Regions from separate parts of the Kitasatospora sp. NBC_00070 genome, predicted to be linked through region 1. Evidence: predicted binding sites of a transcription regulator. Region 1 holds the regulator's gene; the other holds the start of a gene.
What was found. Region 1 encodes HspR, which represses chaperone genes until heat shock. Its sites were predicted from a motif close to TTGAGNNNNNNNNNCTCAA; they were not measured.

Region 1 (7,215 bases):
ACTTCCGCCCGGCCCGGCCCGGCAGGCTGAGCAGGCGGATCACGATCAGGGTGGCGATGCCCAGCGTGGTCAGCGTGCCGACCAGCTCGGTGAAGATCTCGAACGGCAGCCAGTGCCCGATCACCGGGATGACCCACTCGGCGTCGAAGAGCTGGCCGAAGGCGGTCACCAGGGTGGAGACCAGGGTGAAGAAGCCGACCGCGACGAACCAGTGCGCGACGCCGACCACGCCCCAGCGGTTCATCCTGGTGTGGCCGAGGAACTCGACGGCGACCGTCTTCGTCCTCTGCACCGGGTTGGCGGTACGGGTGGAGTCCGGCGCACCGGTCTTCACCACCCGGTAGATGTACGCGGCCGCGCGGGCGGCGAGCGCGGTGCCGATCACAGTGGTGACCAGCGAGATGACGATCGCTGCTAGCTGCATCGGCTCTCCGTCTCAGCGGCTGGGGTGTAACGGGTCGGGTGGCGGACCCTCCGAGTGTACTCATCAGTAACTTTCAGGGCCGACGGCCCGGAGACTACCGCGCGTTAACACCCATTCAGAAGATGCTCAAGGTATGGCGGCAGTCACTAAGGGGATACTCACCCGTCCGGTCGAGCCCTGCGGATAAGCGCGCAGTAAAGTTGAGCCCGGTCGGCTCATGACTGTTGACGCACCCGATCGGGTCGTGCATCCTTGAGCCTGTAAAGCTCAACTTCTTCATGGAGGTACCAACGATGGCACGCGCGGTCGGCATCGACCTCGGCACGACGAACTCGGTCGTCAGCGTTCTCGAAGGCGGTGAGCCCACCGTCATCACCAACGCCGAGGGCGCCCGGACCACGCCGTCCGTCGTCGCCTTCGCCAAGAACGGCGAGATCCTGGTCGGCGAGGTAGCCAAGCGCCAGGCGGTCACCAACGTGGATCGCACGATCCGCTCGGTGAAGCGCCACATGGGCACGGGTTGGAAGATCAACCTGGACGGCAAGGACTTCAACCCCCAGCAGATCAGCGCCTTCATCCTGCAGAAGCTGAAGCGCGACGCCGAGGCATACCTGGGCGAGACGGTGACCGACGCGGTCATCACCGTCCCGGCGTACTTCTCCGACTCGGAGCGCCAGGCGACCAAGGAGGCCGGTGAGATCGCGGGCCTCAACGTCCTGCGCATCGTCAACGAGCCGACCGCGGCCGCGCTGGCCTACGGCCTCGACAAGGACGACCAGACCATCCTGGTCTTCGACCTCGGCGGCGGCACCTTCGACGTCTCGCTGCTGGAGATCGGCGACGGCGTCGTCGAGGTGAAGGCCACCAACGGCGACAACCACCTCGGTGGCGACGACTGGGACCAGAAGGTCGTCGACCACCTGGTCAAGGTCTTCCAGTCCGGTCACGGCGTGGACCTCTCCAAGGACAAGATGGCGCTCCAGCGCCTGCGCGAGGCGGCCGAGAAGGCCAAGATCGAGCTGTCCTCGTCCTCCGAGACCTCGATCAACCTGCCCTACATCACCGCGTCGGCCGAGGGCCCGCTGCACCTGGACGAGAAGCTCACCCGGGCCCAGTTCCAGCAGCTGACCGCCGACCTGCTGGAGCGCTGCAAGACCCCGTTCCACAACGTCATCAAGGACGCCGGCATCGCGCTGTCCGAGATCGACCACGTGGTCCTGGTCGGTGGCTCCACCCGGATGCCCGCCGTCGCGGAGCTCGTCAAGGAGCTGACCGGCGGTCAGGACGCCAACAAGGGCGTCAACCCGGACGAGGTCGTCGCCATCGGCGCCGCGCTGCAGGCCGGTGTGCTGAAGGGTGAGGTCAAGGACGTCCTGCTGCTCGACGTCACCCCGCTGTCCCTGGGGATCGAGACCAAGGGCGGCATCATGACCAAGCTGATCGAGCGCAACACCACGATCCCGACCAAGCGCTCCGAGATCTTCACCACGGCCGAGGACAACCAGCCGTCCGTGCAGATCCAGGTCTACCAGGGCGAGCGCGAGATCGCGGCGTACAACAAGAAGCTCGGCATGTTCGAGCTGACCGGTCTGCCGCCGGCCCCGCGTGGCCTGCCCCAGATCGAGGTCACCTTCGACATCGACGCGAACGGCATCATGCACGTCGGCGCCAAGGACCTCGGCACCGGCAAGGAGCAGCGGATGACCGTCACCGGTGGCTCCGCGCTGCCGAAGGACGACATCGAGCGGATGATGCGCGAGGCCGAGCAGTACGCGGCCGAGGACCACGAGCGCCGCGAGGCCGTGGAGACCCGGAACCAGGGCGAGCAGCTGGTCTACTCGACCGAGAAGTTCATCGCGGACAACACCGAGAAGCTGCCCGAGGACGTCAAGACCGAGGTCGAGACCGCGATCGGCGAGCTCAAGGAGAAGCTGAAGGGCGAGGACATCGCGGCGATCCGCGAGGCCACCGAGAAGGTGTCCACCACCGCCCAGAAGCTCGGCGCCGCGCTGTACGCGCAGAACGACGCCGCGGGTGCCGCCCCGGCCGGTGACGCCGCCGGTGCCGCCAAGGACGACGACGTGGTCGACGCCGAGATCGTCGACGACGAGAAGCCCAAGGGTGGTGCGGCATGACGGAGAAGCCGCAGGGCGGCGAGCCCGGCGACGACTCCGCCGCCGAGGAAGCCGTGCTGAAGGCCGCCGAGGAGGCCGTCGCGGGTGCCGGTGCCGACGAACTCGCTGCTGCGAAGCGTGAGTTGGCCGAGCGCACGGGTGACCTGCAGCGTCTCCAGGCCGAGTACCAGAACTACCGCAAGCGGGTCGAGCGGGATCGTCTGACGGTCCGCGAGATCGCGGTCTCCAACATCCTGGAGGCCCTGATCCCGGTGCTGGACGACATCGGCCGGGCCCGTGAGCACGGCGAGGTCACCGGTGGCTTCAAGTCGGTCTCCGACAACCTGGAGACCGTGGTCGCCAAGCTGGGCCTGCAGCAGTTCGGCAAGGAGGGCGAGCCCTTCGACCCGACGCTGCACGAGGCGCTGATGCACAGCTACTCCTCGGACGTCACCGAGGACACCTGCGTGCAGATCCTCCAGCCCGGCTACCGGATCGGCGAGCGGATCATCCGCCCGGCGATGGTGGCCGTGGCGGAGCCCCAGCCGGGCACCCAGAGCACGGCCGCGCCGGATGCCGACTCGTCGGACTCCGACAAGGCCGACGGTGCCACCGAGAGCTGACCGAACGAGCGCTGCGGAGTCGTCCGTCGTCCTGGACGACGGGCGGCTCCGCAGTGCCGTCTCCGAACGAGCAACAGCGAACGACGCCGGGAGGTGGCAGCAGCCATGAGCGCGAAGGACTACGTGGAGAAGGACTACTACAAGGTCCTCGGTGTGCCCAAGGACGCCACCACCGCCGAGATCAAGAAGACCTACCGGAAGCTCGCCCGCGAGTTCCACCCCGACGCCAACAAGGGTGACGTCAAGGCGGAGGACCGGTTCAAGGACATCTCCGAGGCGTACGACGTCCTGTCGGACGACAAGCGCCGCAAGGAGTACGACGAGGCCCGCAGCCTGTTCGGCAACGGCGGGTACCGGGCCGGCGGCCCGCAGGGCGGCAGCTTCGACTTCGGCGACCTGTTCGGCAACAGCCCGCAGGGCGGCGGCGGGGTCGGCGACATCTTCGGCGGCCTGTTCAACCGGGGCGGCCGGCAGCCGCAGCCGCGCCGGGGCGCCGACGTCGAGACCGAGGTGACGCTCGCCTTCGAGGAGGCGGTGGACGGCGCGACCGTCCCGCTCCGGATGACCAGTCAGGCCGCCTGCCGGGTCTGCTCGGGCACCGGTGCCAAGGCCGGCACCACCCCCCGGGTCTGTCCGACCTGCGTCGGGGCCGGCACGGTCAGCCGGGGTCAGGGCGCGTTCGCGCTCTCCGAGCCCTGCCGGGACTGCAAGGGCCGCGGCATGCTGGTCGACGACCCGTGCACGGTCTGCCACGGCAGCGGCCGGGCCTCCTCGGCCCGCACCATGCAGGTCCGGATCCCGGCCGGGGTGCAGGACGGGCAGCGGATCAGGCTCAAGGGCAAGGGCGCCCAGGGCGAGCGCGGCGGCCAGCCCGGTGACCTCTACGTCACCGTGCACGTCGACGCCCACCCGGTGTTCGGCCGGAAGGCGGACAATCTCACCGTCACCGTGCCCATCACCTTCCCCGAAGCCGCGTTGGGCGGCACCATCGAGGTGCCGACGCTGAACGGACCTTCGGTCAAGCTCAAGCTCCCGGCCGGGAGTGCCAACGGCCTGACCATGCGGGCCCGCGGCAAGGGCGCGACCCGCACCGACGGCACCCGCGGCGACCTGCTGGTCACCGTGGAGGTCGTGGTCCCCAAGCACCTCGAGGGCGAAGCCCTGGAGGCCCTGGAGCAGTACCGCGAGGCCACCGCCTCGGACGACCCGCGAGCCGCCCTGTTCAAGGCGGTAGAGGGAGCGTGATGACCCGATGACCCCCGACACCCCGATCGGTCCGGGGCCCGGCCTCGGCGAGGGCCTCCCCGGCGGCCCCGGCCTGGGCCGCCCGCGCCCGGCCGCGACCCACTACGTGCTGACCGAGGACACCCCGGTCTACGTGATCTCGGTCGCCGCCGAGCTCTCCGGCCTGCACCCGCAGACCCTGCGCCAGTACGACCGCCTCGGCCTGGTCTGTCCCGACCGCACGGCCGGCCGCGGCCGCCGCTACTCCGCCCGGGACATCCAGCAGCTCCGCGAGGTCCAGCGGCTGTCCCAGGACGAGGGCATCAACCTGGCCGGCATCAAGCGGATCATCGAGCTGGAGAACCAGGTGGCCGCCCTGCAGTCCCGGATCGGCGAGCTGGCCGACTCCCTGGAGGGTGCCGCCTCGGCCCTCCAGCAGCGGGAGGCGGCGGTGCACGCCTCGTACCGGCGGGACCTGGTGCCGTACCAGCAGGTACAGCAGTCCAGCGCCCTGGTGGTCTGGCGGCCCAAGCGCTGACCCTGCCCGCAGTCCACCCGAGCCGCCGGTGCCCCCAGTCAGGGGGCTACCGGCGGCTTACGTGCAGTGGGAGAGTGCCGGATACCGATGGTTCGCTTCCGCCGTAGCAGACCGGAGAAGGCGGCGGAAGCCTAAGATCCCCTCTGTACCCCATGTGTCCGCGACCAGCAGCAGCTGAGCCAACTCCGAGGAGCCGCAGATGAGTGAGACGGCTGAGCCCGGCCTCACCACGGGCGGGCTGAGCATCCTGTCGGCGGACGCCAGGGAGCTGTACCGGGCGGTGGTCCGGTCCAACGAGGAGCTGGCCCCGAGCGATCTTCCGGCGGACGCGAAGCCGGCCCTGCAGGAGCTGCTGGACATGGGCCTGCTGGTCCCGGACACCGACCGGCCCGACGTGCTCGTCGCCGTCGATCCGCAGCAACTGGCGGAGGGGCTGGCGGCCGCCTGGCAGCAGCAGGCGCTCAACCTGCTCACCCGCGCGGTGGCGCTGCCGGCCGCGCTGAAGGACCTCACCGAGGAGTTCCACCCCTCGGAGCAGGCCGGCGGCACGATCGAGTACGTCCGCGGCAAGGTGCTGATCAACCAGCGGCTCCAGCAGCTCACCAACAGCTGCTCGGAGGAGTTCCTGGCCGCCCAGCCCGGCGGGCCCCGCCCGCCCGAGGCCCTCGCCAGCAGCATCGACCGCGACCTGGCGCTGCTGCGCCGGGGCGCGACGGCCCGCACGATCTACCACCCGAGCACCCGGTACCACGCCCCGACGCGGGATTACGTCGCCGCCGTCACCCAGGCCGGAGCCCAGGTCAGGACGCTCGACGAGCCGTACACCCGCATTCTCGTGATCGACCGGCGGACCGCGATCATCCCGGTCGCCGACGACCTGAGCCTGGCCGCTTTCGTGCATGACCAGGCGATCATCAGCTACATCGTGGCCGAGGTCTTCGAGCGCAACTGGAGCCGCGCCATCGACTTCGACGGCGCCCGCGCGGTGCCCCAGCAGGTCGTCTCCCGGCTCCGGCAGACGATCATCGACCTGATGCTGAAGGGAACCAGCCACCGCGTGATCGCGCGCAGTCTCGGAATCAGCGAGCGCACCTTGGCGCGCCACATCGCCGAGATGCGCGAGGACTATCACGTCGAGTCGCTGTTCCAGCTCGGGTGGGTCCTGGCCCGCTCCAACCCGACACAACCAGAGGTCGAGACGCCCGGTTTCGAGTGATCGGTCCCCCGTGGCCGATCACGGATTCCGCCCCGCTCAGGTCCAGTTGCTGTCCTCGAGAGTCACCACGTTGGTTACCCGCACAGCCACGCTATTGGCAGGCTCATGCGAAGAAATGCTGTCGGCGACCTGCGCGCCAACTGCGAAGACCCCAAGGGCGACAACGAACGAAACCGCTATGCGGCGCACCGAACGGTAGAAGCCTGACATGCGACTACAACCTCCCCAAGCCCTGCGGCATCCAGAAAGTACCAATGAATAAGACAATCGCCCACATGATGCCGCAGAATGCGCCTTCATGTCACCAGAGGCTGGTCATCTCGGGTGCGTCATCTGCCTGCCATGCAGTGAGATGACACCACGGAGCAGTGGACGCGAAGAGAGCAACCGATGGACGATCAGTTCGCTCCCGATGCCCCGGCTTGATCACCACACTTGCCGGTGCACATTCAAATTACCCGGCCTTACCGCCGAACTGATCCTCCCCCAGCAGCCACCAACCAGCCGCCCGGAGTGCACCTTCCCGAACGGCGACCCCGGAGTCGACATGAGTGAGCCCTACCTGCGCAATCGCGCCACCCAGACCCCCGAGGGTCGGCGCGCTCGGGTGTTCCTGGCCGCGCCGCTCATGCGGCTGACCGGACCGGCCGACAGCGTCGTCACCCTGGCCAGCCGGACCAGGCTGACCACCCTCCGATCCACCCTGCTGAAGAGCGGTGCCGCGGTCTACAGCGCGCACCACAGCGACGCCTGGACGGTGGCCGGCCGCGCGCCGGAGCCCCGGGTGCCCTCCGACTTCCGCGCGTTGCAGACCGCCGACCTGGTGTTCGCCTACGTCGGCGCGCCGCTCTCGGCCGGCGTCGCCCTGGAGCTCGGCTGGGCCTCCTCGCTCCGCAAGCCGGTGGTGCTGCTGGTCGACGAGGCCATCACCCACAACCCGCTGATCGCCACCATCGAGCAGGTCGCGCCCGTCCTGCCGCTGGTCTTCGACGACACCTGGTCCCAGGACGCCCTGCGGCACACCGTGGAGACCGCGCTGGACTGGGCCGGCATGGCCCTCTCGCTCCGCGAGGGCT
Region 2 (7,215 bases), 720 kb from region 1:
CCCATGCTCCCGCCATGACACCCCGTCACACAACCACCGTCTCACCCACTGGCAGACACCCGTGGGCGACGCCGACCCTTTGGCACGAGGTGCACCACCAGGGGCTCGGGGCTCTGCTGATATGCGGCTCCGCAGCGCGGGCGGCGCCGACCTTTTGGCAGGTGCTTCGGAAGAGTCAGGGGCTCGGGGCCCTGGACAGTGCAACCGAGCGCCCTGCAAAAAGCTGAGCACCTGCCGACAACGCAGCCCCCGAACCCCTGGCCGGGGTCGGCCTAGGCAGCCACCAGCACCTCCGCCGGCTCCAGCGCCAGCCGCAGCACCTCCCGGACGTCCGCGACCGGGTGGACGGTGAGCCGCGCCAGCACCTCCGCCGGGACGTCGTCCAGGTCGGGTTCGTTGCGCTTGGGGATGATCACCGTGGTGACCCCGGCCCGGTCGGCCGCGAGCAGCTTCTGCTTCACGCCACCGATCGGCAGCACCCGCCCGGTCAGCGACACCTCCCCGGTCATCGCGACGTCCGTCCGCACCTTCCGCCCGGAGAGCAGCGAGGCCAGTGCGGTGGTCATCGTGATGCCCGCGCTCGGCCCGTCCTTGGGGACGGCCCCGGCCGGGACGTGCAGGTGGATGCCGCGTTCCCGCAACCCGGTCACCGGCAGCTCCAGCTCCGCGCCGCGCGACCGCAGGTAGGAGAGCGCGATGTGCGCCGACTCCTTCATCACGTCACCCAGCTGCCCGGTCAGCGTCAGCCCGGTGGCACCGGTCTCCGCGTCCGCCAGCGAGGCTTCGATGTAGAGCACGTCCCCACCCGCTCCGGTGACGGCGAGACCGGTCGCCACGCCGGGCACCGCGGTGCGCCGCTCGCCGGGCTCCTGGGCCGCCTCGGGGGTGTGGTGCGGGCGTCCGATCAGCGCGCGCAGCTCGTCCGGACCGATCGCGACGGGCAGCTCGCGCTCCCCGAGTTCGCTCTGCGCCGCGACCTTCCGCAGCACCCGGGCGATCGACCGCTCCAGGTTCCGGACCCCGGCCTCCCGGGTGTACTCACCCGCCAGCCGACGCAGCGCGGCCTCGTCGACCGTCACCTCACCGACCGTCAGACCGGCCCGCTCCAGCTGACGCGGCAGCAGGTGGTCCCGGGCGATGACGACCTTCTCGTCCTCGGTGTAGCCGTCCAGCCGGACCAGCTCCATCCGGTCGAGCAGCGGCTCGGGGATGGACTCCAGCACGTTGGCGGTGGCCAGGAAGACCACGTCGGAGAGGTCCAGCTCGACCTCCAGGTAGTGGTCCCGGAAGGTGTGGTTCTGCGCCGGGTCGAGCACCTCCAGCAGGGCGGCCGCCGGGTCGCCCCGGTAGTCGGAACCGACCTTGTCGATCTCGTCCAGCAGGACCACCGGGTTCATCGAACCGGCTTCCTTGATCGCCCGGACGATCCGGCCGGGCAGCGCGCCGACGTAGGTGCGCCGGTGACCGCGGATCTCGGCCTCGTCCCGGACGCCGCCGAGCGCGACCCGGACGAACTCGCGCCCCATCGCCCGCGCCACCGACTCGCCGAGCGAGGTCTTGCCCACCCCGGGCGGCCCGACCAGCGCCAGCACCGCGCCACCGCGACGCCCGCCGACCGAACCGAGCCCCTGGTCGGCCCGGCGCTTGCGGACCGCCAGGTACTCGACGATCCGGTCCTTCACGTCGCCCAGACCCGCGTGGTCGGCGTCCAGCACCGCCCGGGCGCCCGCGATGTCGTAGGCGTCCTCGCTCCGCTCGTTCCACGGCAGTTCGAGCACGGTGTCCAGCCAGGTGCGGATCCAGGAGCCCTCGGGCGACTGGTCGGAGGACCGCTCCAGCTTGTCGACCTCCTTGAGCGCGGCCTCCCGGACCTTCTCGGGCAGCTCGGCCGCCTCGACCCGGGCCCGGTAGTCGCCCTCCTCGTCGGCCGGGTCGCCGTTCAGCTCGGCCAGCTCCTTGCGGACGGCGTCCAGCTGACGGCGCAGCAGGAACTCCTTCTGCTGCTTGGCCACGCCCTCCTCGACGTCCTTGCGGATGGTGTCGTTGACCTCCTCCTCGGCGAGGTGGTCGCGGAGCAGGGTGAGCGCGTACTCCAGCCGGGCCAGCTGGTCGGCCTCCAGCAGCACCTTGAGCTTCTGCTCGGCGGTGGCGAACGGCGCGTAGCCGATGTTGTCGGCGAGCTCGCCGACGCCCTCGATCTGGGCCACCCGGTCGACGATCTGCCAGGCGCCGCGCTTGCGCAACCACTGGGTGGAGAGCGCCTTGTACTCCTTCACCAGCTCGGCGGCGCGCCCGGCCACCGGCAGCCCTGGGTCGGACTCGCGGAAGGTGCTGGTCTCCACCCAGAGCGCCGCGCCGGGGCCGGTCGTCCCGGCGCCGATCCGCACCCGGCGGACCGCCCGGACCAGCGCGGCCGGGTCGCCGTCGGCCAGCCGGCCGACCTGCTCGACGGTGGCCAGCGTGCCGACGGCGGCGTACGAGCCGTCCAGCCTCGGCACCAGCAGGACCTGGGGCTTGGCCCCGGCGCCGACACCGGCCCGGGCCGCCTCGACGGCGGCCCGCACCTCGGTGTCCGACAGGTCCAGCGGGACCACCATGCCGGGCAGCACCACCTCGTCGTCGAGCGGCAGCACGGGCAGGGTGAGCGGTGTGGACGTCGATGCCATGATCTCTCCCCAGTCAGTGAAGTTGAGTTGACCTGACTAAGGTTTGGCGAGAGCCGATTGTTCCCCGCCCGTTGTTCGCCCTGAGCGATCACCATCGGGGCCGTTCGGCCCGGGGCGTCGACCTGCGGAGTCGGGGAGTCAGGCCCGCGAGGGCGCGAGCCGGCGGACCAGGCGCCGCACCGGCAGACCCCGGTCGGAGCCGCCGCGCAGCCAGTGGCCGACGGCCACCCCGATCAGCAGGGCGGACGGGTGGCCGACCCGGCTGACGAGCTCGGACTCGGAGAGGAACTGATAGCCCGTCATCGCGACCGCACCGGTCAGCACCACCGGCCGGGCCCGCCCGGGGAGCAGCGCCGCCAGCGCGCCCAGGCTGGCCAGCACCGCGTAGCTCACGCCGATGTCCACGCTGTCCAGCGCGTCGGGGGCGAGCCGGCCGGAGGTGACCGCGAGGCCGACGGCGGCCTGCGAGAGCAGGGTGGCCAGCACGTGCCCGGTGGCCAGCACGCCGATCGTGCGCCGGGCGCCGATCCGGCGCTCCAGCGGCGCGACGGTGAGGGCGAAGGCCCAGAAGTACGGCATCCAGACCGGCCCGGCCACCCAGAGCCCGCTCAGCAGCAGCGAGCGGACGGGATGGTCCAGCAGGTTGTGCGCGTCCGAGCTGGAGAACGCCTGCAGGCGGTCCACCAGGTCGGCGTCGCCGAACCGGGCGAACAGCGTGGTGGCCAGCAGCACGGCGAGATACCCGAGTGCGAGGGGGTTGCGGCGCGGCGTGGGCACGGAACTCCGCAACCGCGACCGAAGATCTGCCATTCCACCCACCACCTGACTCGTGCCACCATGTCACTTGTCGTGCTCACGGTACTTCGCGGTTCTGGGAGCCCGCTGTGAATCCGCTGTGAACTTGGTTCGAACCGGGACACCCCTTGGTCCGGACCATCCCTTTGTTTACGGACAAGTAGCCGCTGTGCTGAGGAGTCTGCCATCCCTTCGACGGCATACGCACCGTTACGGGCGATATTTTCGCCCGGTAAGGTATCGCCCCGTGCCTCATCCCCGGCAGGGTCGGCACCGGCCCACCGGCCGGTTGTGTCCGGTTCACCTGCCGGGATGCTCGCGGTGTCCGTACGCTGCGAACAGAGCCGAGCGGTACACGGACCACACCCGTGCACCCCTTCGGAACCCGAGACCTCGGCGGACGGTCCGGGTGACCTCGACGGGCCTGACACAGGTCCGTCACGACGGAACCAAGACGACTACGAGCGGACCCCGCTGTCCCCACAGGCAGCCGGGCCGCAGCCCTGGGGGCGGTGGCGTGACCGTGACTGACATTCAGCAAGAGACGATCAACAGCAGCGCAGCGGTGAGCACTCAGCGACGAGTACTCGTCGTCGAGGACGAGCCCACCATCGCGGAGTCCATCGCGGCCCGGCTCGGTGCCGAGGGCTTCAAGGTGGCGGTGGCGCACGACGGCCCCGGCGCGGTCGACGGCTTCCACACCTGGCAGCCCGACCTGGTGGTGCTGGACGTGATGCTGCCCGGCTTCGACGGCCTGGAGGTCTGCCGTCGGATCCAGGCCCAGCGCCCGGTGCCGGTACTGATGCTGACGGCCCGGGACGACGAGACCGACCTGCTGGTCGGCCTCGGGGTCGGTGCCGACGACTACATGACGAAGCCGTTCTCGATGCGCGAGCTGGCGGCGCGGGTGAACGTGCTGCTCCGCCGGGTCGAGCGGGCCCAGCAGGCCGCCCGGACGCCCGCGCTGGGCAGCCTGCGGTTCGGCGAGCTGGAGATCGACCACGTGCAGCGCCGGGTCCGGATCGGCAGTGGCGACGTCCACCTGACGCCGACCGAGTTCGACCTGCTGGCCTGCCTGGCCGCCCAGCCGCGTGCGGTGCTCACCCGTGAGCAGCTGCTCGCCGAGGTCTGGGACTGGACCGACGCCTCGGGCACCCGCACCGTGGACAGCCATGTGAAGGCGCTGCGCCGGAAGATCGGCGCCAGCTGGATCCGTACCGTCCACGGCGTCGGGTACGCCCTGGAAGCACCGCTCTCCTAGTCGGGGTGCGAAGCCGGGCCACCGGGGGGCCCACGCTTCGTCAGCTCGGCCGGCGAGTCTCGCGGGGGGACGACGCAGAGGCGACATGACCTTTCCACAGCAACGCAACGGCACCTCGCGCGGCGCCGGCGATCCGGCCCGCCGCGGCCTGCTCAGCCGGGCCGGCAGTCGGCTCTGGGCCGACATCAGACCGCTGGACCCGGTCCGGTCGATCAAGGGCAAACTGACCCTGCTGGTGATCGTCTCGGTCTTCCTGGCCAGCCTGATGGTGGTGGTCGCGATCCGGTCCGAGACCCAGATCCGGATCATCATGATCTTCTCGATGATCGCCTCCCTGCTCTTCATGCAGTTCCTGGCCCACGGCCTGACCGCGCCACTGCGCGACATGACCGCCGCCGCCCGGGCGATGGCCGAGGGCGACTACAGCAGCCGGGTGGAGGTCAACTCCCGCGACGAGATCGGCGAGCTGGCCGCCACCTTCAACAAGATGGCCGGCGACCTGGAGGCCGCCGACCGGCACCGCCGGGAGCTGATCGCCAACGTCTCGCACGAACTGCGGACGCCGATCGCCGCGCTCCGCGCCGTGCTGGAGAACGTGGTCGACGGCGTGGTCCAGGCCGACCCGAAGACCCTCGGCGCCGCGCTGGAGCAGACCGAGCGGCTCGGCCGCCTGGTCAGCCACCTGCTCGACCTGTCCAAGCTGGACGACGGCGTGGTGCCGCTGGACGCCCGCCGGTTCGAGGTCCGGCCGTTCCTGGGCGGCGTGCTGCGCGGGCTCACCGTGGACGGCGCGACGGCCGGCGGCGCGTACGGCCGCCGGGAGGACGTCCGGCTGGCGCTGGAGGTCCGCCCGCCGGAGCTGGCCGCGGTGGCCGACCCCGAGCGGCTGCACCAGGTGGTGGCCAACCTGGTCGACAACGCCTGCAAGCACTCCCCCACCGGCGGCACGGTGACCGTCCGGGCGACGGCCGGCGAGGGGCCCGGCGCGCTGCTGCTGGAGGTGGAGGACCAGGGCCCCGGCATCCCCGAGCAGGACCGGGGGCGGGTCTTCGAGCGGTTCGGCCGCAGCGGCACCGCCACCGCGCTGGGCCCGGGCAGCGACGGCGGCACCGGTCTCGGCCTGGCCATCGCCCGCTGGGCGGTCGATCTGCACGGCGGCCGGATCGGGGTGGCGGAGACCGCCCGGGGCTGCCGGATCGTGGTCGCGCTCCCCGGCGGGGTACCGTCCGAGCAGGAGTTGTCACCGAACTGGGACATTCCCGCGGCGGGGACTGCAGCAGATCCGGCGCGCCTGCACTGACCTGCGGTAATGTCCGTACTTGAGGGGATTTCCACCGCTTCGGGAGGCGATCGCTTCCCCGTCGTTGGAACTTTCTAACGCACAGTTTCGGCCAAAATACCGGTCGGCACTGTGATCTGGGCGACGCCTGGCCCTGGGGGACTGCGCGATCAGTGATCGTAGGCGTAGCCTTAATCCCCGCTGTCCACCATCCCAAAAGGAAGCGGAAGAGGGCGGTTTGCCCCGTGTCGCCACACCCTGAAACCCCCGTCAGCTCGGCAAGCTCCACTGGCTTCGGCCCCAACGAGTGGCTCGTCGACGAGATCTACCAGCAGTACCTCCAGGATCCGAACTCGGTCGACCGAGCCTGGTGGGACTTTTTCGCCGACTACAAGCCCGGTACCGAGGTGACTCCAGTGACCCAGGCCGCGACCCAGGTCGGCCCCACGCCGACCGCCGTTGCCGCCCCTGCCCCTGCTGCTGTTCAGGCGGCGCCCGCCCCCGCTGCACCGGCCGCCGCCCCCGTGGCCGCGCCGGTCCAGCCGGCGCCTGCGCCACTGGCAGCGGCCCCGGCCGCGCCGCCCGCGCCGAAGGCGGCCCCCGCGGCTGCTGCCGCGCCGGCCGCAGGGTCGGGCCCTGAGCTGATCCCGCTGCGCGGCCCCTCCAAGGCCGTGGCCACCAACATGGACGCCTCCCTGGAGGTCCCGACGGCGACGTCGGTGCGTGCCGTGCCGGCCAAGCTGTTGATCGACAACCGCATCGTCATCAACAACCACCTGCAGCGCGCCCGTGGCGGCAAGGTCTCCTTCACCCACCTGATCGGTTACGCCCTGGTCCAGGCCATCAAGGCCAGCCCAGGCATGAACCACAGCTACAAGGTGGAGGACGGCAAGTCCTACCTGGTCAAGCCCGCGCACGTGAACCTCGGCCTCGCCATCGACCTGGTGAAGCCGAACGGCGACCGCCAGCTGGTGGTCGCGGCGATCAAGAAGGCCGAGACGCTCGACTTCCTCGGTTTCTGGATGGCCTACGAGGACATCGTCCGCCGGGCCCGCGCCAACAAGCTGACGATGGACGACTTCACCGGCGTCACCGTCTCGCTGACCAACCCGGGCGGCATCGGCACCGTGCACTCCGTGCCGCGCCTGATGCAGAACCAGGGCACCATCGTCGGCGTCGGCGCGATGGAGTACCCGGCCGAGTTCCAGGGCTCG

Region 2: the regulator HspR is predicted to act here: its motif matches at 2,689-2,707, upstream of lon (endopeptidase La).

What each region holds. Positions count from the first base shown of each region.
Region 1 is NZ_CP108247.1:4,045,265-4,052,479, reverse strand. It holds gene OHV05_RS18760 ((Fe-S)-binding protein) at 1-424, opposite strand, end outside; gene dnaK (molecular chaperone DnaK) at 718-2,559, shown strand; gene grpE (nucleotide exchange factor GrpE) at 2,556-3,161, shown strand; gene dnaJ (molecular chaperone DnaJ) at 3,267-4,406, shown strand; gene OHV05_RS18740 (heat shock protein transcriptional repressor HspR) at 4,414-4,923, shown strand; gene OHV05_RS18735 (hypothetical protein) at 5,123-6,139, shown strand; gene OHV05_RS18730 (hypothetical protein) at 6,176-6,349, opposite strand; gene OHV05_RS18725 (hypothetical protein) at 6,687-7,215, shown strand, end outside.
Region 2 is NZ_CP108247.1:4,760,477-4,767,691, reverse strand. It holds gene lon (endopeptidase La) at 273-2,666, opposite strand; gene OHV05_RS21975 (rhomboid-like protein) at 2,805-3,443, opposite strand; gene OHV05_RS21970 (response regulator transcription factor) at 3,985-4,722, shown strand; gene OHV05_RS21965 (sensor histidine kinase) at 4,808-6,022, shown strand; gene OHV05_RS21960 (multifunctional oxoglutarate decarboxylase/oxoglutarate dehydrogenase thiamine pyrophosphate-binding subunit/dihydrolipoyllysine-residue succinyltransferase subunit) at 6,247-7,215, shown strand, end outside.